DNA from 4 places in the Pseudohongiella acticola genome. Region 4 is predicted to be linked to each of the others. Evidence: predicted binding sites of a transcription regulator. Region 4 holds the regulator's gene; each other region holds the start of a gene.

Region 1 (8,257 bases), 1.1 Mb from region 4:
TGTGTGCTGCCTGCGTGTATGGTGTCTGTGCGCTGCCCGCGTTTGCCGTGCCGGTGTTGTCGACCGGCGTTGGCCCGCGGTGGCCTCTGCGGTCACGGCGGGGGAGTACGGGTAGTGCAATGTGGGCTGTGTCGGGCATAATGTTACAAAGTGCCCGCTGGCTTGGCAATCAATGCCGATGAATTGTTGTCGCCAGTCGGCCAGCAGACTATACAGGAAGCATCACACAGGAAGCACCACACAGGAAGCACCACACAGGAAGCAGAATGAAACGACTCATTATAGGGATGTCCGGCGCCAGCGGCCTGATTTACGGGATCCGTCTACTGGACGTATTAAAAAGCGCCCCGGACATAGAAACGCACCTGGTGCTGACGGGCGCTGCTCGTTTAAATATCAGCCTGGAGACTGACTGGCAGGCAGATGCGGTCATGGCCATGGCCGACGAGGTACATTCGGTCAAGGATCTGGCCGCCAGTATCGCCAGTGGCTCTTTTCGTACCGACGGCATGATAGTCGCCCCGTGTTCGATGAAAACCCTGTCGGCGATTGTGCATTCCTACGCCGATAACCTGCTCACGCGCGCCGCCGATGTGGTACTGAAAGAACGGCGGCGGCTGGTGCTGATGCCGCGTGAAACGCCATTGCACGTGGGGCATTGCGAGTTGCTGCTGAAAGCCTGCCAACTTGGCGCCATTGTGGCACCGCCGATGCCTGCGTTGTATACCAAACCCCAAAGCGTTGACGACATCATCAACCACAGTGTCGGCCGGGTACTGGATCTGTTTGATATCGAATCGGGCCTGGTGAAGCGCTGGCAGGGTGCCGCTGCAGGCACGGTCGAGGATTGAGCCGAAGGCTGGGGCTATGTCAGCGGGCCCTGTGTCAACGCCGCCTGCGCCAGTGCTGCCAGGTCGGCCTCGTTGAGGGCGGATGACTCAGGCTCATCCACGTCCATGCCGGCTCGTTGTGCATAAAGTATCAAGTTGGACTGTATGCTGACCAACGGATCAGTATTGTGTTCCGGCCTGGCTGCAGTCGAACTTTCAACCAGAACCCCGGCCAGCGTGCGCAGTTGCACGAATTCAGCGTCCAGCTCGATTGCTTTGATGCGTTGCCGCAGAGCTTCCTGATCGGCGCCTTTCATGGCAAAGGCAGTTGCGGGATGAGGCTTGAGCCAACGCCTGGCCTGACGCAGCGGCGCCACCAGCTGGGCTCGCCACGACTCACTGAACGCCATTGCCCTGGTCAGCTGGTCGTCTGTCAGTCTGCCGTAGCAGCGGCCGTACCAGCAACACGTCAACAGCATAACGACATCAGCGTTGCCTTCATCCTGAAGGCGCAGGCACAGCGCCTGAATGCCGGGTTGGGCGTACACTGAGCTCGCGAATCGCAGCAGGTCATCGTTGGACGGTGTCATGGCATCTGAGGTCATCGCTGGGTTGATCGCTGTGGTAAATGCCAAGGCCCGAACCAAAAAAAGACCGGTGTTATCATAAAATTTCGCCAAATTTTTCAGGTTTGCCTGTTACAGATTTGCTACAGTTTCGCAACAGCCTGATGGTTGCCCGTTGGCAGCCATAACATTCAGGTTAATCAGCTTACAGGAAGTTATATGCATATTCATATCCTTGGTATCTGCGGCACCTTCATGGGCAGTCTGGCAGTACTGGCGAAAGAGCTGGGTCACACGGTCAGTGGCTCCGATGCCAATGTCTACCCACCCATGAGCACACAGCTGGAAGAACAGGGCATTCGCCTCTGTGAAGGCTTTGATCCGGCGCATCTGCACCCGCACCCGGATCTTGTTGTTGTCGGCAATGCCATGTCGCGCGGCAACCCGGCCGTGGAGTACGTACTGAACCAGGGGCTTGCCTATTGTTCCGGACCGGAGTGGCTGTCGCGTTATGTGCTGCAGGGTAAGTGGGTACTCGCTGTTGCCGGTACTCACGGCAAAACTACCACCAGTGCCATGCTGGCGTGGATACTTGAATGCGCCGGCATGCAGCCAGGTTATCTGATTGGTGGCGTGTTAAAGAACTTCCCGGTGTCTGCGCGGCTCGGTGGCACCGATTTTTTTGTTGTTGAGGCCGACGAATACGACAGTGCCTTTTTTGACAAGCGCTCTAAGTTCGTCCATTACCGGCCGCGAACCCTGATCCTGAACAATCTGGAATATGACCATGCCGACATTTTCCCCGATCTTGCGTCGATTCAACGGCAATTCCATCACCTGGTCAGAACGGTGCCCGGTGACGGATTGATCATACGACCACGCTTTGATGAAGCGCTGGCACAAGTGCTGGAGCAGGGCTGCTGGACGCCCACGCAGAGCTTTGCCCTGCTCGATGGGCCAGGTGTGCCTGCGGGACCGGTTCAGCCGGATGCTGCTGACACCCGTTACGACAGCGACACCAGCACGGGCCCCAGCGGCTGGGGAGTACGGCTGCTGCAGGCCGATGGCGGGCTCTGTGAGATCAGCAAGACCAGTCACCTGGGCGAGACGGTGAGCGCGAGGCTGCAGTGGTCCCTGACCGGTCGCCACAATGTCGGCAATGCTGTCGCTGCAATTGCCGCTGCACATCATGTTGGCGTCGACCTCAGTGTCGCCTGCGACGCATTGGGCAGGTTTGCCAGTGTCAAACGACGCATGGAATTCCTGGGTGAAGTACGGGGCATTCACGTCTATGACGATTTTGCCCATCACCCTACCGCCATTGAAACTACTTTGGACGGTATCCGGCAGCGGCTCAATGATATTCCCGGCAGTCGCCTGGTGGCCGTCATCGAGCCGCGCTCGGCGACCATGAAAATGGGCGTTCACCAGAGCTGTCTGGCGGCTTCTTGCCGCGCTGCCGATCTGTGCCTGTGGATGTCGGGTGCCGGTAACGGTCTGAATATAGAAGGTATTATTGCGGAGAGCCCGGTGCCTGCGCTGAACTTCAACAGCGTTGATGACATTGTGGCCTATCTCAGCCGGCATTGCCGGACCGGGGATCATATCGTGATCATGAGCAATGGGGGTTTTGGTGGTATTCATGGCAAATTGCTGACGGCACTGGGGCGCGGAGAGTCCTGATGGGTGCGATCAGTGAGCCTGAATTGATACCCTTGTTCCCGCTACGTTCGGTGCTGTTTCCTGGTGGGCGCCTGCCACTGCAGATTTTTGAGCAGCGTTATATCGATCTGGTCAGTCATTGCATGAAAACCGACTCTGGCTTTGGCATCTGTCTGATCAGTCAGGGCGAAGAAACGGTTCGTCCAGGTGTTCATCAGCAGGTAGAACGGGTTGGCACCTATGTCCGGATTGTCGATTGGGATCAACTGCCTAACGGGTTGTTGGGCATTACCGTGGAAGGGCGGCACAAGTTCAGCGTGCAGGATTGCTGGGCGCGCGACGACAAACTGCTGATGGCGGCTGTGCAATTTGCTGCCGAAGACTATTTAGGTCAGCCGGCGTTGCCACTTAGCGAGGAGCATCAGTCACTGGTGGACTTGCTGCGGGACCTGGCGGCGCACCCGATGATTGAGAGTCTGGATCTGGACATCGATTTTGATGACAGTCGCCAACTTGCCTGGCGGCTCAGTGAGCTGCTGCCGGTGCCGATGCATCAGAAGCAACAATTGCTGGCACTGAATGATACCGATGAGCGTCTGCAGGAGATCGAGAACCTGGTCGCATCGGTGATGCACCAGGGCTGATGTCCCTGGCTGTTGCTGTCAAAGGCGCTATCAATGTTACTGGCGATGTACCTAGCGGGGCAGCAACTCGGTGACACGACTGAAGTCCACCAGAATCAACAGTTCATCATCCTCATTGTAGACACCCTGAATAAAGCGGGCTCCCGCTTCATCACCGGTCGCCGGCGGGGTTTCTATTTCTTCCGCGTTCAGATCAACAATCGCCGACACTTTGTCGACCACGATGCCAAGAGCAAAGTCTTCAATGTCTACCACGATGATGCGTGAGTGTTCGGAAATGGTGTGGTTGGGCAGGCCAAACACACCGCGACCATTGATGACCGTTACCACATTACCCCGCAGATTGATGATGCCGAGTATGAATGACGGTGCACCCGGGACCGGAGTGACTTCGGTATAACGCAGGACTTCGTTGACGCGGGCAGCGTTGATGGCATAGGTTTCCTCGCCCAGCGTGAAGCTGACGTGTTTGATCAAATGTGCAGCGTTGTCGTCTGCATCATCATGGTCGCGGGCTGCGACGAGTGCATTTGTCATATCGTATTTTCCTGCCCTGCATGCTGCTGAGAGTTGGCTACCCGTACCGAATCTTGCGGGTCTGTATGATCTAGCGGCAGGTCTGGCCAAAAATTGAGGGTGACATCATCCGGCCTACACTGGCCAAGTTTTTGAGCTTGCCGCATAATGACCGGGTATTGGAAACTGCAGCAGGAGGTTGTGCAATGTCGGAAGTCTTGTCAAATCCGGGTACCTGGAGCCATGAACAATGGCTGGTCGCGAGTATTCTTGGATTTGTTGTGCTGGCCGTTGTTCTAGTCATTTATCGTCTGGCCCGGATCCTGCGAAGCGTCAACAGCAAGCGTGAGCGCCCGAACCTGCGCCCGGGTCGACGTCCCCGTCGCTGACCCCCGGATGTTTACAACAGCACAAAATCCAGCACAGCCGCAGCACCGGCCAGGCAGATCACAACAACGCCAAGCCAGCCCAGCAGTGCCAGGATACGGAAAGGTTTTTCATTTTCCGGATATAGCCCGGACTTCTCGTATTCGCGCTCTTCGGCGTTTGGTGTCGATTTGGACTGGTTGCTCTCGCTCATGACAAACTCCTGTCAGAACACTTGGCCTGAAAAATCCGGATCAGCAAACAGAGTCGCGATCTGGCTCGCGCTGCTGGCATTTGTGTTGGTGCCTGCGGACGCGATCGTGATCAGGCATGATACCGGATATACCCGTTATCTCGCCAGCGAAGGCGAGTACCCGGGGGTATTTCCGCTGGCACAACAGGGGCGTCGCAAAGTCTGCGTAGCAACGCTGGTGGCACCACAATGGGCGTTGACCGCTGCGCATTGTGTTTCCGAAACACCGATGCAGGCGGCGCTGGCGGATAATGACGTATACGCCGTCGAGGTTGATCGCCAGGTGCATGATATTGATTCAGTTTTTCTGCACCCGGGCTGGTCTGGCGATATGTCGGGGCGATTACATTCACGTCAGTTTGATCTGGCCCTGTTGCATCTGTCGACCCCGTCAACGGCGTCAGTACTGGCGCCCTATCGCGGCAACAGTGAATCGGCGCAGGCCATGACCTTTCTGGGCTGGGGCTACACCGGAATCGGCACAACCGGGACCTCTGTCGCTGACGGGCGCCTGCGCTTCGCGCAGAATACAGTGATGCAGGCGGATGATCGTCTTCGCTTCGAGTTCAACGATCCGCGCAATCGGGATGGGCGGGCACTGGAGTTCGAAGGCATACCCGGGCTGGACGACAGTGGCGGACCAGCGTTGATTCTGGAAGACGGGGAATTGCAGCTGGCGGGCATCGCCATCGGTGAGCTTGCCCGCACCGCAGACGGCACCGGTGCCGGTCGCTATGGTGCCATCGTGGTGTACGAACGGGTGAGTCGGCATCTGGAATGGATCGAGTCGGTGATTTCAGACAATTGACCCGTGAGCTAACCCCGGTACCCCGATGCCCCCGATGCCCCCCATGCAGATTGAGCAAATTTCCTGTCGGTAACGTATCCGATGGATGTTTATTTATGCAGTTTTGATACTATCGGGCTGAACAACAACTGTAACCAACCTCAAAGGTCATTTCATGTCTATTCAAATGGGCGATACCGTTCCGTCAGCGACGTTCAAAATCATGGGTAAAGAAGGCCCGGAGAACATCACAACGGATGATATTTTCATCGGCAAAAAAGTCGTGTTATTTGCCGTGCCTGGCGCCTTTACACCGGGATGTACGGTCACGCATTTGCCCGGTTTTGTCGTGAACGCGGATAAAATCAAAGCCAAAGGTGTCGATACCATCGCCTGTATGGCGGTCAACGACGCCTTTGTCATGTCTGCCTGGGGTAAATCGCAGAACGCCGACGAGCTGCTGATGCTGGCCGATGGCAATGCTGAATTTGCCGAGGCGCTGGGTCTGACCATGGATGCCAGCGGGTTTGGTATGGGCAAACGCAGCAAGCGTTTTGCCATGATCGTGGAGAATGGCAACGTCAGTTATCTGGCTGTGGAGCCCGCCGGTGGTATCGACGTCAGCTCCGCAGAGAACATTCTGGCGCAGCTGTAGTCGCCGCGCAATATCGCTGTGCGGGCGCTCAAACCAGCGCGTCGGCACACAGGAGAGTGCCTGCATGTTGAAAACCGAATATATCGAATACCGTGACGGTGACGCCGTGCTCGAGGCCTATATCGCCTATGATGAGGATGCGGGCGCCGAAAAGCCCTGTGTACTGATTGGGCATGATTGGGCCGGACGACGCGAAAACGCCTGCGCAGCAGCGGAGCGCATGGCAGAGCTGGGTTATGTTGGTTTTGCGGTTGATATATACGGCAAAGGGGTCTTTGGTAAGGACGGCGATAGTGACGGCAATGCTGCCTTGATGAAACCCTTCGCTGACGACCGGACACTCCTGCGCCGACGCATGCAGGCAGCATTGAAAGCAGCACGCAGTCTGTCGCAGGTAGATGGCAGCAATATCGGCGCGGTGGGTTACTGCTTTGGCGGTATGGCCGTACTGGAACTTGCCCGGTCTGGCGCAGATGTAAAGGGTGTCGCCAGTGTTCATGGTCTGCTGGCAAAAGGCGATGCCCCTGCACATGATATTCAGGCAAGCATTCTGTGTCTGCACGGTCACGATGACCCCATGGTACCGCCGGAGCAGGTGATGGCCTTTGAGTCTGAAATGACCGCGGCGGATGTTGACTGGCAGGTGCATGTCTATGGCGGAACCTGCCATGCGTTTACCAATCCGGCTGCCAACAGCCCGGATTTTGGCGCTGTCTATAGTCAAACTGCCAATATCAGAGCGGAGCAGGCGCTGGCGAATTTTTTCCGGGAGCTGTTTGAAGATACCCCGCCATTGGATATTGCCCCTTAAGGATATGCCCCCTTGCTGAGTAAACCGCCACGTTGTTCCGATTGTCATGATGACTGCGAGTATCTGGATGAGATTTCAGAGCTTCGGCAGCAGGTCGATGAGCTTAGTGAGCAGGTGCTGACTGACGCGCTGACGGGACTGTACAACTACCGGCATTTGATGTGGGCGATGAATCAGGAGATTGAGCGATTACACCGTAGCGGCGGTTCGTTCTCGATCATTGTGCTGGATTTTGACGACTTCAAGCTCGTCAATGACAATCACGGTCATGAGTTTGGTAATCAGGCATTGAAGACAGTTGGCACCTTTTTGCAGCGCTCGCTGCGTAAACTTGATGTGCCCTGTCGATTTGGTGGCGAAGAGTTTGTGTTAGTGTTGCCATCAACGGAGTTACGCGATGCGGTCCAGTTGGCTGAGCGTATCAGGGAGGGAGTGACTCACATTCAATTGATGGACGGTGGCCAGCAAGTGCCGCTGACGGTCAGCATGGGAGTAGATGTCTATCGAGCCACTGAGCGGATTACGGCCGATATGTTTCTGGACCGTGCAGACCAGTTCCTGCTGCAGGCTAAACAGGCCGGTAAAAACCGGGTTTATTACTCGCGCATGACAGAGCCGGGCGACGGCATGTCAGCAGATGAGCGGTCGGCATTGATGGATGGATTCGACGAGAGCCCGAAAAATTGATCAGGGCGCGTTAATCTGTTTTGCCAGATGGTGCAGGATGGCGGCGGTGGCACCCCAGATTCGGTAGCCGTCAAAATATGTTTCCATAAAGCGGCGTTCACGGTTCTGAAACTCCATGCTGGCAACGCGGTAATTTTTCGGATTCAGCAGAAAGGTTGTTGGCACATAAAAAATCTCCGCCACTTCTATCGGACAAGCCTGCAGTTGCACGTCGGCGTCCACCAATCCCACCACCGGTGTTACATGAAAAGCTGAAGGCATGATCAGCGCTGGCAGGGTGCCCATCACTTGCACAGCATTGGCGGGCAGACAGGTTTCTTCCTCGGCTTCCCTCAGTGCTGTGCCAATGATATCGGTGTCCTGAGGCTCGGCGCTGCCACCGGGTAGACTCACCTGGCCGGCATGGGCGCGTAAGTGCTGGGTACGCAATGTCAGCATGATGCGGCTGTCGCCGCCGTCACGTGATCGAATTACCGGTAT
Region 2 (8,257 bases), on a different contig from region 4:
GGTGGCGTCACTCTGGTTGCCGACAGTGGCACCAACAAAATTGCCATCAGCGGCAGCAACACAGCTGCAGCGGGCCTGGCATCAGGCACTTACAACGCAGGCGTTGCCAACGTCAGCTCTACTGCACAGGTTGCCGGCCCCGGCACAGCGGCTGAAGCGGGTGCGGTTGAAGGTACCAGCACGGCCAACGTGGCCTTTGACTACAGCTCTGGTGTTCAGGCTGAGCTGGCAACACTGAACGGTGGTGTGCAGTTGAGCGCAACCGGTACTGACTTCTCGGTAGCCTCTGCTGCAGCAGCCACGGCAACAACCGGTGTTGATCTGGCAGTTTTTGCCAATGACTTTACCAATAATGGTGTTGCGGCCGAGATTGCCGGTACGGTGGATATATCCGCAACCGGTACAGACTTCTCCGGCGCTAACGATGTCGCCTTCACCTTGAGTGTGGTCGATGGCGCTAACTACGATGTCACAATCGATCAAAACTATACGGATGCCACGGTAGGCCTTGGTGTAGGGTCCGGTAATACCGCGCTGCTGGCTGATATCAATGGCCAGATCGCCGGTTCCGGCTTTACTGCATCGCTGACCGATGGTACCAAGCTGACCTTTACCCAGGATACAGCCGCTGAAGAAACCGTTATTTTCACGGCTGGTTTTGCTTCGACTGATGCTGATACAGTGTTTGGTTTTACCGCTGCTAACGACACCGATGCGGGCACCGCTGACACGGCAACCGGCTCATTCGACCTGGAAATCGATGGTCTGGGTACCCAGACCATCAACCTGAACAGCAACATTGCTAACAGTGCAGCCTTGCTGGCTGCGATTGATGCTGAAATCAACGCAGATTTTGGTGGCGCGGTGGCTACTTCGTCTCTGGACGGCGATGGCAACCTGGTGATCACCTCCGCCACCACTGGCGCGACCAGTCTGGCCACTGTCAGCAACGCGCAAGGCAGTGTCGCCGGTGGTGCCATTCTGGGCCTGCAGAATGCGACAGATTCGGGTACTGCGGCTCTGGATATTTCTTTCAATATCGTAACAACTGACGGTGGTACAGACACGGTTACGCTGAACTCCAGCTACCTGGATGCCGACAACGGCGGCAACCTGGGCGACGGTAATACACAGTTGCTGGCTGATATCAACACCGCCATCGCTGGTTCAGGCTTCACAGCCACACTGAACGTCGACAACGAGCTGGTATTTACTGAAGATGCCAATGGCGGTGATACCATCACTTTCAATGACAATGCTGGTAGCGTGAATGCTGCTGCAGCACTGGGACTGGGTGAAGGTTCTACCGATACCGGTGTGGTCGCGGTCAACCCAACCAATGCTACCTTTGATGTCTACGTCAATGGCGGTACTGTGCAGAGCATCAATGTTGATAACAACGTTGCCAGCGAAGCGGACCTGTTGAACGAAATCAATGGTCAGCTGACAGGCGCGGCTGCTTCGATCAACGACGATGGCGAACTGGTGATCACGTCCAACACAACTGGCGATAGCAGCTCCATCACCATCGCCAACCTCGGCGGCAATGCCGCTGCTGAACTGGGCCTGGTCGCTGGCTCTGACTCGGGTGTTGACGCTGGTGCTGCCGGCTTCGCTAACCTGCAGGCAGGTGACATGGTGATCAACAGCATCAACATCGGTGCAGCCAAGGCAACCGACGATACGTCTTCCTACGCGGGCTCTGCATCAAGCAGTAAAGAAGCGTCAGGTATCTCTATCGCGGCAGCCATCAACCGTTCGACTGAGTCTACGGGTGTAACGGCGACTGTTAACGCAACCACAACTGCTGGCTCGACTGCAGCAACATCGGGTGTTGCCGGTAATACAGCAACACTGTACCTGAATGGCGTTGATGTAGGCCTGACAGTTCAGGCAGATGCTGACTCAAACCGTGCCTTCGCGGTCAACCAGATCAATGCGGCCACTGGCCAGACAGGTGTGGTTGCTGAAGATAACGGTACCAGCGTTACACTGACAGCTGCTGATGGTCGTAACGTGTCGTTGGCGATGAATACCAACGGCGGCGCAAGCGCTGCTAACTTTGGTCTGGGTGGCGTTGGGGAGTCCGACTTCGGTTCGGGTGCCGTTGACCTTGCTGCTGCAGACGCAGTTGCCTCAACCACTTACTCTACAGTAACGCTGAGCTCTGCAGGCACCATCGAGTTGTCTGGTGGTACCAACGGCAATGATGACCTGGCAGCTCTGGGTTTCCAGAAAGGTGATTTCGGTGGCGCAGTCGCTGGTCAGTTCCTGAATGAGGTGGATATCTCTACCCAGAAGGGCGCGGTTGAAGCTCTGTCGGCGATCGACAATGCCTTGAACTCGGTAAACAGCGCACGAGCAGACCTCGGTGCGGTGCAAAACCGGTTTGAAGCCACGATCTCCAACCTGGCGATCAACTCTGAGAACCTGTCAGCAGCCAACTCACGAATCCGTGATGCGGACTTCGCGGCAGAAGCAGCTAACCTGGCACGTTCACAGGTTCTGCAACAGGCTGGTATCTCCATCCTGTCTCAGGCGAATGCCTCTGGTCAGCAGGTACTGTCACTGCTCCAGTAAAACAAAAAGCTAAAGTCCGCCCGGCTGCTACCGATAAGAAGGTAGACGCCGGGCGGATTTCCGCTTTCTGGAGCCTCTGAATAAGATCATGACAATGATGTCGTGGCTTTATTCAGGGGCTTTATTAAATCGCTGGCGAATCATAATGTGGTCCGGGCCTTTGCCCGGATTATGGGTTCAGGGAGCTTGTGTGGGAGGCGTGCTGTGAGTGAAATCAGTATCACCCGATTCCAGCCTGCGGTTGTGACCAGGGAGAAGGTCAATTCTGTACAGCCGGTGGATAACGAGCTGGGTGCGGAGCATACTGACGACACACCCGACGAACAGGGTTCCAATAATAAGGGCTCTGGCAAACAGAATTCAGATCAGCACAAATCTGGCAGTGACGCCAACCAGGAAAACCTCAGCCAGACCCCGGCCTCGCCAGGCAATAGCACATCAGGGCGTAGCCCCTCTGTTGACGCCGATGAGTCGCCGGAAGAGATTCTTGAGCAGGCTGTGACCAAACTCAATCGTTATGTGCAGACCGTCAAACGAGACATCGTATTTGATATCGATCCCTTCAGTAACGAGCCTGCGGTCACTGTGGTAGACCGTGAGTCACGCAAGGTATTGCGTCAGTTTGACACCAAAACAGCGCTGGAGCTGGCCAAGCAGATTGATTCGGAGGAACACATTTCCCTGTTCAAGGCCGAGGTCTAGCGAGGCGAGCGCCCCCTGTATCGTTGTAAAAAAAGGCGGCCCAGTGAATGGGGCCGCCTTTTTTGTGCGCGCGTCTTCTATCCGCACTAAAGGGCTGGTTATCAGTCCTGTGCTGCCTGACGTGCCTCTTCCTCGGCCAGTCGGGCGCCGGCCAGAGTACCGGCCAGGGCATAGTTGCCTTCGTGGCAGGCATATTCATACAGTGGGTCATCGTAGGCAGTCAGCGCCAGTTCGCCGGTGAAGCTGGACTCGAATACCGTGGGATCATCCACGGTAAAACTGTAGATGATTTTACTGTCGGATTCCTTGCGGAAGCGTTCAGTCACGGTCAGGTTTTCCGATGCCCCGCGAAAACTCTGCCAGGGATTGAAGTGCCGTGTTTCAACCACCAGTGTGTCGCCTTCCCAGCGCCCGATTGAGTCGCCCATCCATTTGTTCATGATGCCGGCGCTGGCGTCATGCTCATCCTGAATCTTGATAATTCGCGCGTCATGCACCATTTCCACGACAATGACCACGTATCCGGGGGACTGCACGATCTGGTAGTGACTGTTGTACATCACCGGCAGCATGGGTGGCCCGGAGTTGGAGCCAAAGGACAACAGGCAACGTTCACCGACACCGCGTCCTTCAGGGCCGTCAAACTGGTCAGGGCCAGTCTCGCGCTCACGCGCACGTTCCGCAAGGAACTCGTCGGTGTAACCGGGCATCTGGCCATCGGCAGGATCAATGATGATGGAGGTGCGGAATTCACCGTCGATGGTGGGCATGAACATGCCGCGATCTGTCCAGAACAGGTCGTAATTGCCCACCGGCGGTAAATCTTCTGCGGGTGGCGGCGGTCGATTCGGGTCCAGTGGCTCGTTATCCTGCTCAACCGCCATCTGCGCAGCGCGTTCAAGCTGAAAGGCTTCTTCCTGGGTATAGGCCCGACGCTCACCCAGTTCGCGCGGTCGCGTCAGCGGTGTCACCGTCGCGTTCCGCCAGACGCCCTGTAAGTCAGGCGCGCCATAGGCTGTGCGCGGCACGGTATAGCTCTCATCGGCCTGTTGTGCGAGCACGGTGACGGAGAGTAAACCCGTTGACACGATGCCGACCCCAAGCAGCAGCAGACTGCTGGCAAGCGGTTGTCTGATAAACATAGCTTCTTCTCCCTGTTAGGTTAATTGCGATTCTAGCGAGGCTGGGGCCGACACTCAATGCTTTTGCTATCAACCGGGCGGCAAAGGTTTGCCGTCTGACGGGTCAAGATTATCCGCAACTATCCGATAACCAGTACATAAGCGGGTCAGAAACGCAGGATCCAATGGCCTGTGGTGACTGGCCTGGATATTGCTTTAGCAACGAACTGGCATCAAACAAACGGCTAACTGTGTATGGCAACTATTCAATCGCTAGGTATTGGCTCCGGTCTGTTGACTAGCGAGCTGCTGGAGTCACTGCTGGAGGCCGAACGGGCTCCGGTTGAGCAGCGTCTGGATGTCGAGCAGGAAATTGCCGAGGCCAAGCTGTCCGCATTCGGCGAAATCAGCAGCGTCGTTGGCGAGCTGCAGACAGCGATGCGTGGCCTCAACAGCCTGTCGGCGTTTAACGCCAGCCAAGTTGTGTCTGGCAACGAGTCTGCGCTCACCGCCACGGCCGCAAGCACGGCCGATGCTGGCAATTATTCTGTTCAGGTTCAGCAGCTTGCGCAAAAACAGACGATCGCAACCCAGGCTTATTCCTCTATTAACGAAGCGGTGGGCACAGGCACGCTAAGCTTTCGATTTGGTAGTACAGATATTGATGGTGGCGGCGTTTATCAGGGTTTCACCGTCAACGACGATGTCGCTGGGCGCACGCTGGTCATTAACAGCAGTAACAACACACTGGCAGGCATACGTGACGCCGTTAACAAGGCTGATATGGGAGTCGAGGCGACCATTGTGGACGATGGCAGTGGCTTCCGGCTTCTGTTTACCAGCGCTGAATCCGGAGCGGATCAGAGTATTGAGCTGACTGGCACGGGAACAGCGGGGCTTGATGCATTCAATTTTAATGCTGGATCGCAGACGGCCAGCCAGAGTCAGGCGGCGCAAAATGCCTCGTTTACGGTCAACGGTCTTGCCATCACTCGCAGTAACAATCTGGTTGCCGGTGTCATTCCGGGTGTCACATTAAACCTGAAAGCTACCACGGACGGACCGGTTAATCTGGAAATAGAAAAAGACCCTGGCGAACTGATGGATAAAGTTCAGGGCTTTGTTGATGCCTACAATGGACTCAAATCGATAAGCGATCAGTTGTCGGCGTTCGATCCTGATTCCGGTACCTCAGGTCAGGGCAGCCTGTTAACTGGCGACACGGCGCTGCGTCGAATGATGACGGAGATCAATAGCACGTTGCGACAGGTAACATCAGGCGCGACCTTTAATTCGTTGGCAGAGGTCGGTGTTACCTCGGATCAGTTCAATAACTATCAGCTGACATTTGATCGGGAAGCGTTTGAAACTGCATTCAATGCCGACCCGCAGGCCGTGACTAGTCTGTTCGCAGCCACCGGCACGGTGCCTGACACTCAGGTTGATTTCCTTGGCGCCGGGCGCAATACCCAGCCGGGAAGCTATGCGCTTGAAATCACGCAGCTGGCTACGATCGGTCGTTACCAGGGTATAAGTGTGCCAGCGCTGGCATCGGGCAATATTGTCATTGATGCGGACAACAATGCGTTTACCCTGGTGTTTAATGGCAACGAGATTGATATCAGCCTGACTGAGGGTACGTATGCCACGGCTGAAGAGCTGGCCGTTGAATTACAGTCAAAAATCAACAGTAATGCCGATGTGATCGATTCGGAAGACACCATGACTGTTGTTTTCAACTCCGACGAAGCGCGATTTGAATTAAGTTCAAACCGGTATGGCAATGAGTCGGTCATCAGGTTCAGTGATGTCTCGTCGGCGGCGGCGTCGACGTTGGGGCTGGTGCTTGACAGTCGCGGCCCGTTTGAAGGCAATCAGCTAAATGCGCTGGCCACTACCGGTGGCTTGAGCAGTGACCCGTTCACAGACGCACTGGTGATTGATGCAAGTACCGCCTTCGAGCTTAGTATCAACGGCATTAGCACCGGTGAACTGGCCTTGCCAGGTGATGCGGGCACGCCGGTTACCTACACGACGCCTGATGAGTTGACGAGCGCGCTGGAAACGCAAATAAATGATGCGCTCGCCGGTGAAGGCATCACGGTCAGCGTGGCTTACGAATACAATGCCGACAATGAGCAGGGGCGTCTGATTTTCTCTACCGACAATGCCGGAGACGATATCCAGTTTACCGAAGTCAACTTTGCAGCGGCGAGCAAACTGGGTTTATTCCTCGGCTCCGGGGCGCCGGTTACGTCCATCCGCGGCGTCGATGTTGCCGGGACCATCAATGGTATCGAAGCACAAGGCAATGGCCAGTTCCTGACCGCCTCAACGGGCGCCATCGCTGCACGACAGGGCTTCTATCTGAACGTCGCGCACGGCGATTTATCAACCAGCACATCGGCCGACAGTTTTCGGGTTGAGGTGGACGGTGTTTTATCAGGTGCGATCTCACTCGGTGAGCTTGGCAGCACCAGCCCAGAAGATGTTGCTGCCGCCATGCAGACCGTGATCAATAACAGCCCTGCAATGATAGCGGCCGGTGTTGGCGTCATCGTTGATTACGATACTCCGTCTGGCTCGTTCGGCATCATCTCAAAGTCAACCGGTGCGTCCTCCAGTGTCCGAATTGCCCAGCTTGATGGAAACGCCGGCAGCCTCCTGGGCTTCAGCATTGGTCGTGGCGCCCGCGGCGAAGCCGGTGTGGCTGCCAGCGGCGAGCCTGACCCGTCATCCGGACTTCGAATTCGGGTAAATGGCGGCGAGACTGGTGATCGCGGCACCATTGATTATGCGCGTGGTGCGGCGGACCGGATGAATACGCTGCTTACCGCGTTCCTGGAACCCGGCGGTGTCCTGAGTGGCCGACAGGAGTCCCTGAACGGTGAGTTGGAGAGCATAGCCGAGCGCCGTGTTGAACTTGAAGAGCGCATGGAACGCTCCGAGCGACGCCTGCAATCGTCGTTTACTGCTAACGACCTGATCATTTCACGGTTCAACACCACCGCTGATTTTTTGACCTCGCAGCTGGAAATGCTCGAGGCACTGGTCACGCCCAAGCGTGAATGACGCCAACACTTGATTTGCCAGACTCATGAACTAAATCAACAACATGCCAGACATCATTTTCAGTTAAGGGGATTTTTATGTATTCAATGACACAGGCAGCTGCGCAGTATAAACGTATCAACAATGAAAGCGGCATCGAACAGGCCAGCCCTCATCGTCTAATCCAGATGCTGATGACTGGCGCGATGGATCGACTGGTGCAGGCAAGATCCGCCATGGAGCGCGGTGAGACCGAGCCCAAAGGTGTTCTGCTGGGCAAGGCGACCGGTATTATTGCCGGGCTTCAGGGCAGCCTGGAGCGTGAACAGGCGCCGGAGCTGGTGGATAATCTGGAGCGTCTTTACGACTATATGCAGCGCCGCCTGTTCGAGGCAAATGTCAGCAACGATCCGGCATTGGTGCAGGAAGTGATCGATCTTATGCGTACCGTCAAGACTGGCTGGGATGAAATCGATCCCGCCATCTCGGCGGCGTCGTAAAAATAGTCAAGTAATTGACGCTTCAACGTTTGACTCTGCCGGCCCGGGCGGTGTCTAATTGAAACCCAAGATGACTAAAAAGAATCGATTGTAATCGATCATAAAGTCACAACAGGGGCGGGTCGGCTGGTGTGCACACTCCAGTGCTGCAGCGGCTTGTCGGTACCGGGCATGACACAAATATTAGTTATAGAAGACAGCAAGAAGCTGGGGCACGATTTGAGCATCGTGCTCACTTTTCTGGGGGAAAATCCCCTCACCATTGCCCGTAGCCACTGGCATGATGAAGTGAGTGCGCAGGAG
Region 3 (8,257 bases), on a different contig from region 4:
TACCCGTGCCGGCCTGTTTGCCGCATTCGCGGCCACCAATCTTGGTGTGTACCTGTTATTGGCCCCCTGGAGCGACACCACCCGAACGACGCTGCACTGGCCATTGTCTGGCTACGTACCACTTCTGGTGTTTGCGCCGTTAGCCCTTTCATCAGTAAAAACCTGGTTAAATGCTCGCTGGCAGCCGCAACGCGGCCGGCGCATCGTGCGCGTAATTCCATTGACCGGTCTGGTTGGCACGCTACTGCTGTTTATTGGCATCGGCTCACAGGGATTCAATCAGCAGTTGCAGGCCTTGATAGGGACCGGTGTGCTCTCCAATAAAATGGCCGGCTGGCAGCCACTGACGGAACATGTCGGCACGCTGCAGCGCACTCAGGGTCTGCCCAGCGACACCCTGATTGTTAGCGACAACTATTACACCAGTGCGCAAATCGCTTTCGCCTTGCCGGCAGCTCGCGCATTCACTATTGATCAGGATAAAACCATTCGCGACGGACGTTACGCACAATACGCGATCTGGCAGAAAGATGAAGCCGGCCTGCGCCAGCTGGAGGGTGAACAGGCGCTGTTTATTACCGAAGACAGTACGCTGGATATTAATGAGAAACTGGCGGTTATGGACCGCGCCTGTAGCCTGTTTGAGGAACTCACACTATTAAACCAGTTATTCCTTTATCAGGGCGACAAGATCTTCAGCTTCTATCTTGGCAGGAATATTCAGGCGGGCGCTGGCGACAGCGGGACTGATTGCCCGAAACCCAGTCATTTATGGCTGGACCAACCCGAGGATGACGCCGTCATTTCCGGGCAACAGGCAGTCAGCGGCTGGGCCACCAACACCAACATGGGTGTTGGCAGCATACGTATTTTACTCAATGGCAACGTCGTTGGTGAGACACAGCGTTCGATAGCACGTAACGATGTTGTTGACATACGCGGCGCCCATGACGACCCGGGTGCGCCCAATCTTGGATTCGAGTTTGTGCTGGATACCAGCCAGTTTGCCAACGGCCGTTACCAATTGGCACTGGAGGTAGTCAGCGGTGCCGGCGAGCGCCAGCGCGGAGCGCTCCGACAGATCACAATAACTAACCCGTGATGACTGCGGCGCGTATCAGCGCCGTGCCCCATCTCCCAGTTTAAACTGGCTGACCAGACCATCCAGTGCACTCAACAAGGCGTCGATCTCCTCGTGGAACTGTTTGCACTTCAGGTAGTCTTCTGTATTCAGGCGGCCATCTGCCGCGATCTTGACACTGCTCTTGGCAATACCATCGGTAACGTCAGACTGCTGCTTCACGGCACTGGCGATATCCCGACTGCGCTCTGAAATCAAAGACACCGATGTCAGCACCGAGTCCAGCAGTTCGTTGGCGGAATTGGCGGACCCTACGCATTCTTTGGACAGATTGACACCCTGATCCATGGCGGACACGATCTGTGCCGTGTTGTTTTGCAGATTCTGAATAATGGTATTGATTTCCAGCGTGGAGGCCTGGGTTTTCTGCGCCAGGCTGCGCACCTCATCGGCCACGACCGCAAAACCACGCCCTTGTTCGCCGGCTCGCGCCGCCTCGATGGCAGCGTTCAGTGCCAGCAGGTTGGTCTGTTCCGCGATACCTTCGATCACTTCCAGTACTGAGTGCACTTTCTCGTTGTGGTCCCGCATGTCGTGAACCTGCTGCTGAATCGAGGTCAACGAGCCGGACAGTTTCTCGACCGACGTGCGGGTACTGGAAACCGCTGCAGTGGCTTTCTGTGTGGCGCCATTGGCTTCACTGGCTGCAGTAACACTGGTTTGCGCACCTTCAGCAACATCCGCCAGTGATGACGACAGCTCGGTAGTTGATGAAGCCAGCAACTCGGTCTCCTCCAGTTGCGAGGCCGACCGTCCCGCCGTGCGCTGGATCATGTCAGAAAACTGTGACGACTTATCGGTAACTTCAGCATTCGTCGACAACACTTGCCGTATGATATCAGCCAGCTTGCCAACAAAGGTGTTAAAGCTGCCACCCAGTTGCGAAAGCTCATCATCGCCTTCGTCTGCCAGTCGGCGACTGAGATCTCCGGAGCCCTGCGCAATGTCCTGCATGTAGGCCTGAGCTTTACTCAATGGCTGAGTGATGGATGCAGACAGGAAATAGGCAATTGCAACCAGCACCAACAATATAACCAGAATGATAGCGGCAGAACTCATCGCCCAGGAATTAAACTCGGCGCTGATATCGTCTTCATACAGGCCATGAATGATGACCCAGCCCCAGGGCTCAAAAAGTTCGGCATAAACTGTTTTGATTTCTGCCTCGGGGTGCGCCAGTGGATCATCAGTGAACGTCAGGAAACGATGACCAAACAAGGGTTCTGGGAAATACAGATACTCTGCGAAACCAGTGTAATCAGGGCCGGTATAACGCTCAATGATGGCGGTCATGGTTGGAGTCGGGTCGCGATAACCCAGATCCCGCATGCGCTCTTCCTCTGTTGTACTGGCGTTCTGCATTGCCTGTCTGACTTGCGCGTCGGTATCCAGCGCACTGTCCACATTGCGTAGCGGATGAGCAAGAATCTGGCCCAGGCGATGATACAGAAGCAGATAATTACGCTCATCAACCATGGTATTGTTGATCATGAAGCGACCCAGCCGCTTTGCCTCAGCGTCTGTCATGCTGCCGGCACGAACCTGGGCATTCAGCCCGCTTAACGCCTCATGAATCATCTGTACCTGATTGACACTGCCTTCGCGCAGCTGGTCCATGAAGCGTTCTCGCGCTTGCAGCAACAAAGTTACACTCAACCCGATGATGGCGAGTACGCTGATAAAGACGATAAGCCCCATGCGGGTACGGATGGTAAATTTACTGAACATGACAGGTTCCTGCAGTTAATTGCCCTTGGCCTGCGCACGACGCAGGCATCAATTTATTATGCCTAAGATAACGGCTATATTCGGGAAAACATTAGCACCTGTTTAATCTTTTGAGCTTGAAAAGCATACCGCTCTGCATTAGCCTGAAGACTCAACATGCATCTATAATTCGGCTCATGAATCACGATTCATTAAATGACACAATGGCACCCTTTAGCGATACGCCAGACCAGCGCATGTTCTGGGGCGGGCATGGTTGCCAGCAGATATTCAACTCTCTGCTACAGTCCATCATTGATGGTGCCCCATTGCAGACGGTGATCGCAGAGCCGGGCCTGGGTAAAACCATGCTTTGCCGCAAGCTACTGAATAGCCTGAAGTCTCACAAAAGCCGATTCAGAGCACTGTACCTGCCCTGCCCGGAACAGGACTTCGATGATGCCCTGATCAAAGATCTGTTGAGAACGCCATCCAGACAGCGCCGTACTGTGCTGCTACTGGATGAAGCACAGGCACTGCCGGAAGAGTTTCTTCGCCAGTTATTGCGCTGGTTGACGACATCCGAGCCGGACTCAGGTACGACACAAGCCGTCCTGTTTGGACAACCGGAACTGGAACAACTTCTGGACGCCACAGCACTAAAACCGCTGGCAGACCTGCGCACGGCAAACCACGAGATTCAGCCATTTAACCGCAGTCAGATTCTTGCCTACCTGAACGACCGGCTTGACAGAGCTGGCGAAGACCCCACGACTCTGCTCGACCCCAAGATTGTCGAAACAGTCTGGCATGCCAGCGGCGGTGTGCCGCGCATTGCCAACACCATCATGCGCAAGGCATTGCTGGCGGCACGCAACGACGACTCTTCTGCTCTGGAGCATCACCACATCCTGTCGGCTACGTCTACGACGGATGCCGCAGTGTCATAAGCCGCTTCCTGCGATATAATCCCGTTTCTGCCAGACCTGCCGTAATGCCAGTCAAGTCAACAGTTGCGGCACCCAATGCAGCGATGGAGATTCAGAATGCCGGAAAACATCTGGGAACAACTACAACAGGAAGCCCGCGAACTGATCGGGCGTGAACCCCTGATGGCGAGTTACGTTTACGCCTGCGTGCTTAATCATAAAAGCCTGAGCTCCGCGCTCAGTTATCTGCTGGCGCACAAACTGGCAAACTATGTCATGTCAGCCGTCGCCATTCGCGAACTGATCGACACAGCCTTCAGAGAGTCACCGGGCATTGTTGATTTTGCTGCTTGCGATATCCAGGCGGTGTACGACAGGGACGCCGCCACCAGCGCGTTCTTACCGGTAATTCTGTACCTGAAAGGGTACCAGTCGATCCAGGTACACCGGGTTGCCCATTTTCTGTGGAATAAAGGCAGGCGCGATCTGGCACTCTACCTGCAGAGCCGCAATTCAGAAGTGTTCGGCGTCGATATCCATCCAGCCTGCGTCATGGGCAAGGGCATCATGTTTGACCATGCCACCGGTATCGTCATCGGTGAAACCACGATCATTGAGGACGATGTCTCCATTATGCAGTCGGTCACGCTGGGCGGAACCGGCAACGAGCAAGGCGATCGCCACCCCAAAATTCGCTCTGGTGTGCTGATCTCTGCGGGCGCAAAAGTGCTGGGCAATATCGAAGTCGGTCGCAGCGCCAAGGTCGGCGCAGGCAGTGTCGTGCTCAGGGATGTACCAGAGCACACCACGGTGGTTGGCGTCCCGGCTCACCAGATTGGCAGGCCCTGTCCCGACAATCCCTCGCACACCATGAATCAGCTGGTCGATAGCGACTGATTAAAGGTGCTCTTCAGCGTAAGCGGCCAATTCCGAGCGCGGCACACCCTGCAATTGCAGGTTGCCGCCCAGCGCAAAGTTCTTGAAACGCTCAGTGAGATAGGTCAGGCCGGAACTGGTCGGGCTGAGGTAGGGCGTGTCGATCTGTGCCAGGTTGCCCAGACAGACCACTTTGGATCCGGTGCCCGAGCGGGTCACAATAGTCTTGATCTGGTGAGGTGTCAGATTCTGCGATTCATCAATCAGGATCAGGCTGTGCTGAAAACTGCGGCCGCGAATATAGTTCAGAGACTTGAATTGAAGCGGCACTTTGGCCAGCACGTAATCTATACTGCCAGCCGCGTTCTCGTCATCCCAGTGTAACGCCTCAAGGTTGTCTGTTATGGCTCCCAGCCAGGGCTCCATTTTTTCAGCTTCGGTACCAGGCAAAAAACCTATATCTTCATCGAGGCCCTGAGTGCTGCGGGTCGCGATAATGCGGCGAAAGAGTTTGGTGTCCAGCGTCATTTCGATGGCAGCCGCCAGAGCCAGAATGGTTTTTCCGGAACCAGCGGACCCAGTGAGATTAACCAGATGCACGTCAGGGTCCAGCAACAGGTCCATGGCCATGGCCTGGAAAATGTCGCGAGGCTGCAGTCCCCAGGTCTCCCGCTGCATTAATCGCTCCCTGTCGAGATGGCGAAGGATGATATGCGTGTCGGTCAGGCGTGACACCCTACCCAGAAAGCCGGCAGCGTCAAAGAAGAACTGGTTCGGATAAACTTCCTGCTCTATTGCGCTTCGGGGAATCTGGTGAAAAGTCTCGCCGCCATGGGTCTGTTCTGTTTCAACAGCACTGATGTGATCCCAGAAACTGTCACCAAAATCGATATACCCTTTATTAAGGTGTGCGATATCGCTTAACAGCTGATCGGTCTGATAGTCCTCTGCATCAATGCCACATGCCCGGGCTTTGAGGCGCATGTTAATATCTTTGGTCACCAATGCCACGTGATGGGCAGGATGCTGTTGCTTGAGCAGCGCCACCGCGTTGAGAATTTTATTGTCGTTAAGATGTTCGGGAAGGATGCGATGAATCTGGGGAGTTTCCGTCATTAACACCGACAGCGTTCCCAACGTTGGCACCTGCTTGCCGCGATCGATGGGCACACCCTGCTCAACATCGACGGGCGTGGCCTTACCAAGGATACGATCGATTTCCCGTATGGCTTGCCGGCAGTCGGCGGCAACAGCGCCACGCCCGCTTTTCAGGTTATCGAGCTCTTCCAGCACGGTCATTGGAATGACAACCTGATGCTCGTCGAAATTCCAGATAGCAGAGGGGTCGTGGATGAGTACGTTGGTATCGAGGACGTAAAATATAGGGCTTAATGACACAAATAGCGGCTCTGTTTTATTTATTGCAACAAAGTTGACACTAAACTTTTATCATGACCGCAGTGTGACATGCGCTGGCAAACCTGTGCAAGCAGTTACTTGCAACAGGATTGCCAGCACATCAACCTACCAATTGAATCAACACCCCTGCAGCAACAGCCGAGCCGATTACACCGGCCACGTTGGGCCCCATGGCATGCATCAACAGGAAGTTGTGCGGGTTGGCTTCGGTGCCCAGTCGGTTGGCTACGCGCGCAGCCATTGGCACCGCAGAGACACCAGCGGCGCCAATCAGCGGATTGATTTGACTTTTAGACAGGAAATTCATCAGCTTTGCCATCAGGACACCGGCGGCCGTGCCGATTGAGAAGGCCACGATACCCAATCCCAGCACGCCCAATGTGCTGGGAACCAGGAACTGATCAGCAATCAGTTTCGAACCCACGGCCAGCCCCAGCATGATGGTGACAATATTGATCAGCGCGTTTTGTGCGGTCTTGGTCAACCGGTCGACCACACCGCACTCTTTCATCAGGTTACCAAAACAGAACATACCCAGCAGTGGTGCTGCGCTTGGTATGACCAGGGCGACCAGGATCAGGAGTACCAGCGGGAACAGGATCTTTTCACGCTGTGACACCACGCGCAGTTGCGACATTTCAATGCGTCGCTCTTTTTCTGTGGTCAGCGCCCGCATGATGGGCGGCTGAATCAGCGGCACCAGTGCCATGTATGAATAGGCTGACACGGCGATGGCGCCAAGCAGTTCGGGTGCCAGAATACCCGCCACATAAATAGCGGTTGGCCCATCCGCACCGCCAATAATGCCGATGGCGGCTGCCTGCTGCAAACTGAAGTCGAACCAGCCCAGATCGGTAAAAAACAGGGCACCGAGCACAGTGGCAAAAATACCAAACTGGGCAGCCGCGCCCAGCAACAGTGTTTTAGGATTCGCCAACAGCGGACCGAAATCGGTCATCGCGCCTACGCCCAGGAAGATCAGAAGCGGGAAAATGCCGGTTTCCAGTCCTATAGAGTAAAACTGGGCAAGCACGCCCTGCCCGACCGCAATATCGACACCGGGAATGTTCGCCAACATGCCACCAAAACCAATTGGCAGCAGCAACAGTGGCTCAAATTTCCGGGCAATCGCCAGGTAAATAAGACCCAGACTGACCAGAATCATGATCAGTTGTTTCATTTCAATCTGATACACGCCGGTGGCGTGCCAGAGTTCTATCAATTGATCCATGCTGTATTACTCCAGTGTCACCAGGGCGTCGCCTGCGCTAACGCTTTCACCCTCATCCACATGGACTGTGCGGACAACGCCGGCACGATTACAGCGGATCTCGGTTTCCATTTTCATGGCTTCGAGGACCAGCAATACATCGCCGTCTGCCACTTCTGAGCCTTCTGTCGCCACGATACGATAAACGCTGCCTGACAACGGCGCATTGATGTCATGCCCCTCGCCGCCACTCGGCGCTGAGCCGGTATCGGGTTTCCCGGCAGTGGAGGCTTCCTTCATCTCCGTTACATCACCGCCAGCGCTGACTTTAACGACATAGCTTTTGCCGTCCACTTCTACTGTGTAGACGCCGTTGTCTGCAACGGGCTTTCCACCCGCTGACGGCTCTCCACCCGCCGACGGCGCAGCCTGGTCGGCATCGGGGGCGGGCTCAAACGCATCGGGATTATGACGGTTCTGGAAAAATTTCAGCGCCGGTTGCGGAAACAGCGCGTAAGTCAATGTGTCATCAATATCATTTTCCAGTTTGAAACCTTTTTCACTGGCGATACCTGACAGCTCGTCTTTCAGTCGATCAAATTCGGGCTTCAGCAGGTCAGCGGGGCGACAGGTTACCGGATCATTGCCGTCCAACACCTTTTCACGAAGCTCGGCATTCACTGGAGCAGGCGTGGCGCCGTATTCTCCTTTCAGGACACCTTCTGTTTCCTTGGTAATATTCTTGTAGCGCTCACCGCCGAGGACATTCAGTACCGCCTGGGTTCCGACAATCTGTGAGGTAGGTGTCACCAGCGGAATAAAGCCCAGGTCCTCGCGGACTTTGGGTATCTCATCAAGCACTTCGTCAAGGCGATCCGTGGCTTTCTGTTCTCGCAACTGGTTTTCCAGATTGGTCAGCATGCCACCAGGCACCTGTGCCACCAGAATTCGTGAATCAATGCCTTTCAATGCACC
Region 4 (8,257 bases):
TCGGGTGGTCAGTGCTGGCGATGTCCTGCGCCATGATTCTGATCACCATTGTTGATATCCCGTTTCAGATTCACTCCCATACCCAGAAGCTGCGTATGACGTTTCAGGAGGTCAAGGACGAAAGCAAGGATACTGAAGGCAAGCCGGAGATTAAGCAGAAGATCAGGCAGCTGCAGTACCAGATGACGCAGAACAGGATGCTGGGCAACCTGCCAGAGGCCGATGTGGTTGTCACCAACCCACAACACTATGCCGTCGCTCTGAAATATCAGCAGGGAGGCAGCGCTGCACCGATCATGATTGGTAAGGGGATCGACTTCATGGCCTTGCGCATACGGGAAGTGGCGAAAGAGCATGACATCCCCATCGTCGAGTCGCCGGTGCTGGCCCGGGCCATTTATTACAATACCGACCTTGATGAAGAAATACCCGAAGGCCTGTACAAGGCTGTGGCACAGGTTCTGGCTTATGTGTTTCAGCTGCGTCAATACAAACATAAAGGCGGCCGGCGACCGGTGCTGGCTGACAATCTGCTGGTGCCGGAAGATCTGCAACACGATTGATGCCCTGATCACCCCGTGGCGGCAACACTTTTCCGCTTGAGGGCAAAAAAATTGCCGCAACGGCAAACTTAGCACGACTTTTGCAACACCCCCTCTGTAGGACATAAAAGGCTGCAGATTCGACTTGGTTCGCTGTGAAAGCGTCAAGATTTTGGACAAAGCGCCTGTTCACTGACGGCATCCGCTTGTTGGTGGCATTGACCTCACAAAATTTTGGCTACCACAGCGGGCTGGTCCGTAATCTATGTTGAATTTTAGCGGCAATCTGAACCGAGCGACGTTGGCAACGAATGCCCGTACTCTGACAGAAGGTAATCTCGGGATACCGGTTTTGCTGCTGGTGATTCTGGCAATGATGACATTGCCGATTCCGCCAATTCTGCTGGATGTATTTTTCACGTTTAATATAACCATTGCACTGGTGGTTCTGTGTGTTGCGGTATACGCGATGCGGCCACTGGATTTTGCGGTCTTTCCGACGATTCTGTTGATTTCGACGCTGCTGCGTCTGGCACTGAATGTGGCGTCAACGCGCGTGGTGCTGTTGAATGGTCATGAAGGTGGAGCGGCCGCTGGCCGTGTTATCGAGTCATTCGGTGAGGTGGTGATTGGTGGTAACTACGCCGTTGGCCTCATCGTATTCCTGATTCTCATTATCATCAACTTTGTTGTTGTCACCAAAGGTGCCGGTCGAATCGCCGAGGTCAGTGCCCGCTTTACGCTGGACGCAATGCCGGGCAAACAGATGGCCGTCGATGCCGACCTTAACGCGGGCATTATTGATCAAGAGCAGGCGCGCGTGCGTCGACAGGACATTACTCAAGAGGCTGATTTTTACGGTGCCATGGACGGTGCCAGCAAATTTGTTAAAGGCGATGCAATTGCCGGTATTCTGATTCTGGTCATCAACATGATTGGCGGGCTGGCCATAGGCATGATGCAGCACGGCCTGGACTTCAGCACTGCCACCGAACGCTACGCCCTGCTGACTATTGGTGATGGTCTGGTCGCGCAGATCCCGGCACTGGTGTTGTCAACGGCAGCGGCGATCATGGTGACCCGCAACAATAACTCGGAAATGATGGGCTCGCAGGTCATCAGTCAGATGTTCGCTACGCCACGCTCACTGGGTATCGCGGGCATGGTCCTGTTCGTTATGGGCATCGTGCCTGGTATGCCGCATCTGGCGTTCCTGTCGCTGGCATTTGCAGCAGTGGCTGGCTCAGTGACCATCTACATGCGCCAACAGAAGCAGGCCACTGAAGTCGACGAGGCCGCCATTGCTGATCAATCCGCCAAAGAAGTTAAAGCCACAACCGAGCAGCAGGAACTGGGCTGGAACGATGTCATGCCGGTTGACGTTGTTGGGCTTGAAGTTGGCTACCGACTGATTCCGCTGGTAGACAAAGATCAGGGCGGACAATTGCTGGCCCGTATCAAGGGTATACGCAAAAAGCTGTCACAGGAGCTTGGGTTTCTTGTGCCCTCTGTCCACATTCGCGACAACCTTGATCTGCAACCTAATGAATACCGCATTAATTTGATGGGGGTCAATATCGGTGGCGCGGAAATACATCCTGAGCGTGAAATGGCCATCAACCCGGGCCAGGTCTACGGTAAAGCCCAGGGTATAGCTACCAAGGATCCTGCATTCGGGCTGGAGGCCCTGTGGATCGAGCCACCCCAACGTGATCAGGTGCAGTCGCTTGGTTATACCGTGGTAGATGCCAGTACGGTTGTTGCCACTCATATGAACACGCTGTTGCACAAACACGCGCATGAATTGCTGGGACATGATGAGGTTCACGAGCTGTTGGGAATTCTTGCCAAGTCGTCGAAGAAACTGGCGGAAGAGTTACCCAATCAACTCAATGGCAATGTGCTTCGCAAGGTTCTACAGAACCTGTTGCAGGAGGGCATCCCCGTCAAAGATATGCGCAGTATCGGCGAAGCATTGGCGTCTGTCGCTGGCAGGAGTCAAGATCCCGTCACTTTGACCGCCGCGGTGCGTGTGGCGTTGGCACGCGTAATCGTTCAGGGCATCTACGGTAACAAGGCTGAGCTGCCTGTTATCACCCTTGATCCAACTCTGGAACAGATATTGCTTAAAGCAGTACAGCAAAGCGCTCAGCAACAAGACGGTGGTTACATCGACGATAGCGTGGTTATCGAGCCCGGCATTGCCGAGCGTTTGCAGCAGTCGCTGATGCAGGCGGCACAACGGCAGGAAATTGCCGGCAATCCGGCAGTGTTGTTAGTAGGAGCGCCACTGCGACCTCTGCTGAGCCGGTTTGTCAGGTTCACTCTGTCAGGTGTGAAAGTGCTGTCATACCAGGAAGTACCGGACAACAAACAAATTACGATTGTCGCCACGATTGGTCAGTGAAGATCGTGGTTCGAAACTACCGTAAAAACGAGATGTGAGGAGCAACAATGCAGCTTAAAAAGATCCTGGCCAAAGATATGCGGCAAGCACTTCTTCAAGTGCGCGAGGAACTGGGCGAAGATGCTGCCATTTTGTCGACGCGCAGTCTGGCAACAGGCGGAGTTGAGGTCATCGCGACCCTGAGTCCAGCGCCGGTAGTAAAAAAGCCGACAGAAGCGGCAGCTGTGCCTCCACCTTCGGTCAGCAAGGCTGAGATGGGCGCCATGCGCAGCGAGCTGCACAGTATACGTACATTGCTCCAGCAGCGTCTCAACGGGCTGGCCTGGGAGCAATTTAGCAGCCAGTCGCCACTGCAGGCGGTGATCTGGGAACGGTTATCGGCGATGGGTGTGCCGGGTTTTCTGAGCCGGCAGTTGCTGACTGCAATCAAACCGGGGAAAACGCTGGATCAAGTCTGGAAACAGGTATTGGGAAGCCTGGTCAAGGCGCTGCCAGTGTTAGGTCATGATCCGATTGAGCAGGGCGGTGTGTTTGCCTTTTTGGGGCCAACCGGCGCCGGCAAGACGACGACCATCGCTAAACTGGCGACCCGGTATGTTTTGCAACACGGTCCGCAGGATGTTGCGCTCGTTACCACTGACAGTTTTCGCCTGGCGGCGCATGAACAATTGCGGACACTGGGACGAATCCTGGGCGTGAGTGTGCGGATAGTAGACAACCAGCATTCCCTGGACGATACGCTGGAAAGCCTGGGCCATAAACAGCTGGTTCTGGTTGATACTGCCGGCCTCCCGTCTCATCATCCGGAGCAGCAACGACAACTGACACTACTGCGTGATCAGCCACAGGTACAAAAATGGGTTGTCCTGCCGGCGACAAGCCAGGCCCAGGTTTTACGGGCTGCATGGAAAACCTGTTCGACGGCAGATGTTTCTGCGTGTATTCTCACTCATCTGGATGAGGCATGTGTGCTTGGCGATGCGCTCGCGCTGACCATCGAACGCGATCTGCCCGTGGTTTATGAAACCTTTGGACAGTCGATTCCCGATGATATTGCGTTGGCACAGGCTTCGGCGCTGGTAAAACGCGCTGTTGCCCTGGGCAGAAGACAAGCGGCCGTGCCTGTTGAGAAAGAGCGGCTAATGACCGAATATGGCAGTCAGTCACCAGCCGAACTGCGTGTCGCAGGGCTGAACTAACGGGCTGACGGTCTGGCCGACGGTAACCAGTTGGGGAGAAAACAGGGAATGCATCCCATTCAAGTGCTTGCAGTGACCGGTGGTAAAGGTGGCGTAGGCAAAACAAGTATTTCAGTAAACCTCAGCCTGGCGCTGGCACAGCTGGACAAGCGCGTCGTTCTAATGGATGCTGATCTCGGTCTGGCCAATGTCGATATTCTATTGGGTATCAAGGCCCAACGTACCATTGCTGATGTCCTTTCTGGCGAATGTTCACTGCGTGACATCATGGTTCCGTCACACGGAATTAACGTCATACCGGCGTCCTCTGGTGTGCAGTCACTGGTCACCATGGGCCCTAATCAACACGCTGGTATAGTTAACGCGTTCAGTGAACTGGCGGACGAACTGGATGTCCTGGTGATCGATACGGCCGCAGGTATCTCTGACTCTGTCGTCAGTTTTGTCAGAGCTGCGCAGGAAGTGCTAGTCGTTGTCTGTGATGAGCCGTCGTCAATGACAGACGCTTATGCCCTGATTAAATTATTACACCGGGACTGCCATTTGCAGGACTTCAGAATCGTTGCCAATATGACCCGCTCTGAAGGCGAGGGGCGCAACATGTTCAATCGATTTGCAGGCGTTGCGGGTCGGTTTCTGGATGTGAATCTGCGCTATGCGGGTGATATACCGTTTGATGAAACGCTTCGCAAGGCAGTTCAGCGACAGCGCCCGACGCTGGACTCCTATCCGGGCAGTAAAGCTGCCGGCGCTTATCGTCGACTGGCAAAGGAGGTCAGTCAGTGGCCGGTGAGAACGCAGGCGACCGGTCAGATGGAGTTTTTTGTCGAGCGACTCGTTCAGGGGATGTCCTGATAAGGACTCAACGGGATTGTTTATGACAGGATCTACAGGCGCCTCAGTCTATCAGGACGTGCAATCCGGAAGCATGAATGAGCTGGTTACGCAGCATGCTCCTCTGGTGAAACGTATTGCGCATCATTTGCTTATGCGAATGCCGTCCAGTGTGCAACTTGATGATCTGATTCAATCAGGCATGATTGGCCTGCTGGAAGCTGCCCGCAAGTATGATATGTCCAAGGGTGCCAGTTTTGAAACCTATGCCGGCATTCGCATACGTGGCGCCATGCTGGATGAGATTCGTCGTGGTGACTGGGCCCCACGTTCAGTGCACCGCAAGTCACGCGAGGTGGCAGCGGCCGTCAAATCGGTAGAGATGCGCACTGGCAGTGACGCCAAAGACACCGAAGTAGCCGAAGAATTGGGCATTGACCTGGAAACCTACTACTCGATCCTGCAGGATGCTTCCGGCAGCCGGCTGTTCAGCTTTGATGATCTGACAGAAGGCGGGGACGACTCCGCGCTTGAAGCTGCGTCGGGCGAAATATCAGGCCCGGCAGATGAAATTCAGGACGAGGACTTTCGGGCGCATCTGGCGAAAGCGATTGAAGGCCTGCCAGAGCGTGAAAAGCTCGTACTGGCACTTTATTACGATGAAGAACTCAATCTGAAAGAGATTGGTGAGGTTCTGGGCGTCAGCGAATCCCGTATCAGCCAGATACACAGCCAGGCGGCACTCCGTCTGCGCGCGCGCCTTCAGGAATGGCGCTAAGCTACCTGATATCCCACACCACAAGCGCTTCGCGCTGAGCTATAATGCTCGCCATCTGAATTTATTTCCTTATTAGTGCTAAATTTTTTTAACTTTCAAGCGATAACCTGCTAGGGAGATACCTCGCCGGTGGCGTGTATCCCCGGGTTGAGCACACGACGTGGAGGCGGTTTTGGACAAGAACATGAAAATACTCATTGTTGATGATTTCTCAACAATGCGTCGGATTATCAAGAATCTGTTACGGGACCTGGGGTTCACCAATACCGCTGAGGCAGATGACGGTAGCTCCGCGTTGCCAATGCTGGAGAACGGGCAGTTTGATTTCCTTATCACCGACTGGAACATGCCGGGCATGACCGGTATCGATTTGCTAAAGGCCTGCCGAGCCAGCGAAAAGCTGAAAACCCTGCCTATACTGATGGTGACGGCTGAGGCGAAGAGAGATCAGATTATCGCAGCGGCCCAGGCAGGTGTGAATGGCTATGTGGTGAAACCTTTTACGGCAGCGGCGCTGCAGGAAAAGATTGAGAAAATCTTTGAGCGCATCGACGCCAACAATTAAGGGAAGCCAAATGTCAGATTCAAAGAAAAATACATTGGCAAAAGCGGGCAAAGTCCCGTCGGATTCCGAAATTTCAGAGCTGGCTGCAGCCGGCGCTAAAAGCTTCATGGATGCCATGGTTGAGCGAAAACAGCAGCTGTTGGAAGCGCTGCAACGGGACGACATGGCGGCAGTGGCCGATTATATCCATCAGATAAACCACGCTCGAGATGAAACGCTTTATGTTGAAGTGGGCCGACTGACCCGGGCCTTGCACAATGCCCTGAAGGATTTTCATCTGGAAATTGGTTTGCATGGCAGTGCTGAGGTCAAACACGAGCTGTCGGAAATGGCGGATGCTCGCAGTCGATTGAACTATGTTATTGCCATGACAGAAGATGCTGCCAATCAGACCATGGACCGTGTCGACGAAGCTGCGCCCATGGTGCAAAAGCTCGTTGATGACAGTGCCGACCTTCATAAAGACTGGATTGCCTTCCAGGCTGAAGGCGCGACACAGAAAGACGCTTCGGCAGCGTTGTTTGAGCGTGTTGGTGAGCTTCTGCAGCGTATCAGCGACGACGGACAGGGAATACATACCCGACTCACCGATATTTTGATGGCGCAAGGTTATCAGGACCTTAGTGGCCAGGTAATCAAGCGGGTAATCGAGCTGGTCAGTGACGTAGAACAGAATCTGGTTCGGCTGGTCAAACTTGCCAGTAATGTTGAAGAGGTTGCCGGTATCAAGCCGGCCAGCAGTGACCAGAAGGCTGAGCGGGACGAGAGTCAACGCATTCGTGCTGAAGGGCCGCAAATCAATCAGCAGAATAATCAGGACGTGGTTTCAGGCCAGGATGATGTCGACGATTTGTTATCCAGTCTTGGATTTTGACTCACGCAACAGCCAGAGGCTGATGATGGTGAATCGCAGGAGAGCAGCAACATGAGTTTTTTTGATGACGAAGAGATTCTGGAAGATTTCCTGGTCGAGGCCGGTGAAATTCTGGAACAGCTCTCTGAGCAACTTGTGCAGCTGGAAAAACAACCGGAAGACAAAGATCTGCTGAACGCGATCTTCCGCGGCTTTCACACAGTCAAAGGCGGCGCAGGTTTCCTGCAGCTAACGCCAATGGTCGACTGTTGCCACGTCACTGAGAACCTGTTTGATAACCTGCGTAATGGTAAGCGCCAGGTGACCTCGGAATTGATGGATATTGTGTTGCAGGCGCTTGATTGTGTGAACAACATGTTCGCCCAGATCAAAGAGCGGGTGCCGCCGGAACCGGCAAGCGACGAATTGCTGGAAGCGTTGCAAATGCTGGCAAATGGTGATGACCTTGAGCCTGCAGCAGCGAGCCCGGATGCGTCAGTTGTTGCTCAGGTGACGGCGCCACAGGATGCGAAGCTTTCCGCTGAAGCCAGTGCCGGTGATGACATGACTGACGAGGAATTCGATCAGTTACTGGCAGCACTGGACTCGGCGGACTTTGAAGCGGAAGCGGAAAACCGTGCCAGCGAATCGACGACAGCTCCGGACCAGGGTGCCGGCGGCGATGAAATTAGCGACGACGAGTTCGAAGCACTGCTCGACCAGTTGCAGGGAGCGCCGAATGCGTCTGCGGCTGGTAAAGAGCCCTCAGCGGATAAAGAGCCCTCAGCTCAGAAAGAGCCGTCAGCCAAGAAAGAGCCCTCAGCGGATAAAGCACCCTCAGCGGATAAAGCGCCCTCAGCCGACGCCAGCAACCCCAATAACGACGAAATCACCGATGACGAGTTTGAAGCTCTGCTCGATCAACTCCATGGTGGAAAATCCTCCGACACCGCCCCGGAGCCCGCGTCGACACCTGAACCTGTTCAGCCAGCAGCACAACCCAAGCCCACTCTGAAAGCGGTACCCACCACAGGCAGCAAGCCGGCAACAAAGCCCGAGACCAAGACGCCCGCGGCCGA

The links. Region 4 encodes FliA, which starts transcription of late flagellar genes. Its sites were predicted from a motif close to CTAAAGTTTNNNNNNNNNNNGCCGNTAA; they were not measured.
Region 1: a site for FliA is predicted at 4,310-4,337, ahead of PHACT_RS06530 (chemotaxis protein CheW). Genes of this name have one in related genera too.
Region 2: a site for FliA is predicted at 4,527-4,554, ahead of fliD (flagellar filament capping protein FliD). Genes of this name have one in related genera too.
Region 3: a site for FliA is predicted at 2,937-2,964, ahead of PHACT_RS14110 (methyl-accepting chemotaxis protein). Genes of this name have one in related genera too.

What each region holds. Positions count from the first base shown of each region.
Region 1 covers NZ_MASR01000001.1:1,547,516-1,555,772, reverse strand. Annotated here, with positions in the region: gene PHACT_RS06550 (UbiX family flavin prenyltransferase) at 267-851, shown strand; gene PHACT_RS06545 (TIGR02444 family protein) at 866-1,465, opposite strand; gene mpl (UDP-N-acetylmuramate:L-alanyl-gamma-D-glutamyl-meso-diaminopimelate ligase) at 1,616-3,079, shown strand; gene PHACT_RS06535 (LON peptidase substrate-binding domain-containing protein) at 3,079-3,702, shown strand; gene PHACT_RS06530 (chemotaxis protein CheW) at 3,754-4,239, opposite strand; gene PHACT_RS06525 (hypothetical protein) at 4,425-4,607, shown strand; gene PHACT_RS06520 (hypothetical protein) at 4,619-4,798, opposite strand; gene PHACT_RS06515 (S1 family peptidase) at 4,797-5,645, shown strand; gene PHACT_RS06510 (peroxiredoxin) at 5,800-6,279, shown strand; gene PHACT_RS06505 (dienelactone hydrolase family protein) at 6,344-7,090, shown strand; gene PHACT_RS06500 (GGDEF domain-containing protein) at 7,103-7,777, shown strand; gene PHACT_RS06495 (CoA pyrophosphatase) at 7,778-8,257, opposite strand, start outside.
Region 2 covers NZ_MASR01000002.1:250,603-258,859, reverse strand. Annotated here, with positions in the region: gene PHACT_RS16645 (flagellin N-terminal helical domain-containing protein) at 1-2,580, shown strand, start outside; gene PHACT_RS13495 (flagellar protein FlaG) at 2,785-3,282, shown strand; gene PHACT_RS13490 (hypothetical protein) at 3,384-4,424, opposite strand; gene fliD (flagellar filament capping protein FliD) at 4,659-7,475, shown strand; gene fliS (flagellar export chaperone FliS) at 7,553-7,954, shown strand; gene PHACT_RS13475 (sigma-54 dependent transcriptional regulator) at 8,126-8,257, shown strand, end outside.
Region 3 covers NZ_MASR01000002.1:403,538-411,794, forward strand. Annotated here, with positions in the region: gene PHACT_RS14105 (ArnT family glycosyltransferase) at 1-1,102, shown strand, start outside; gene PHACT_RS14110 (methyl-accepting chemotaxis protein) at 1,118-2,869, opposite strand; gene PHACT_RS14115 (ExeA family protein) at 3,073-3,798, shown strand; gene cysE (serine O-acetyltransferase) at 3,895-4,674, shown strand; gene PHACT_RS14125 (PhoH family protein) at 4,675-6,051, opposite strand; gene PHACT_RS16440 (sodium ion-translocating decarboxylase subunit beta) at 6,173-7,303, opposite strand; gene oadA (sodium-extruding oxaloacetate decarboxylase subunit alpha) at 7,310-8,257, opposite strand, start outside.
Region 4 covers NZ_MASR01000001.1:400,651-408,907, reverse strand. Annotated here, with positions in the region: gene flhB (flagellar biosynthesis protein FlhB) at 1-563, shown strand, start outside; gene flhA (flagellar biosynthesis protein FlhA) at 808-2,949, shown strand; gene flhF (flagellar biosynthesis protein FlhF) at 2,997-4,148, shown strand; gene PHACT_RS01825 (MinD/ParA family protein) at 4,197-5,003, shown strand; gene PHACT_RS01820 (RNA polymerase sigma factor FliA) at 5,026-5,760, shown strand; gene PHACT_RS01815 (chemotaxis response regulator CheY) at 5,945-6,325, shown strand; gene PHACT_RS01810 (protein phosphatase CheZ) at 6,336-7,199, shown strand; gene PHACT_RS01805 (chemotaxis protein CheA) at 7,251-8,257, shown strand, end outside.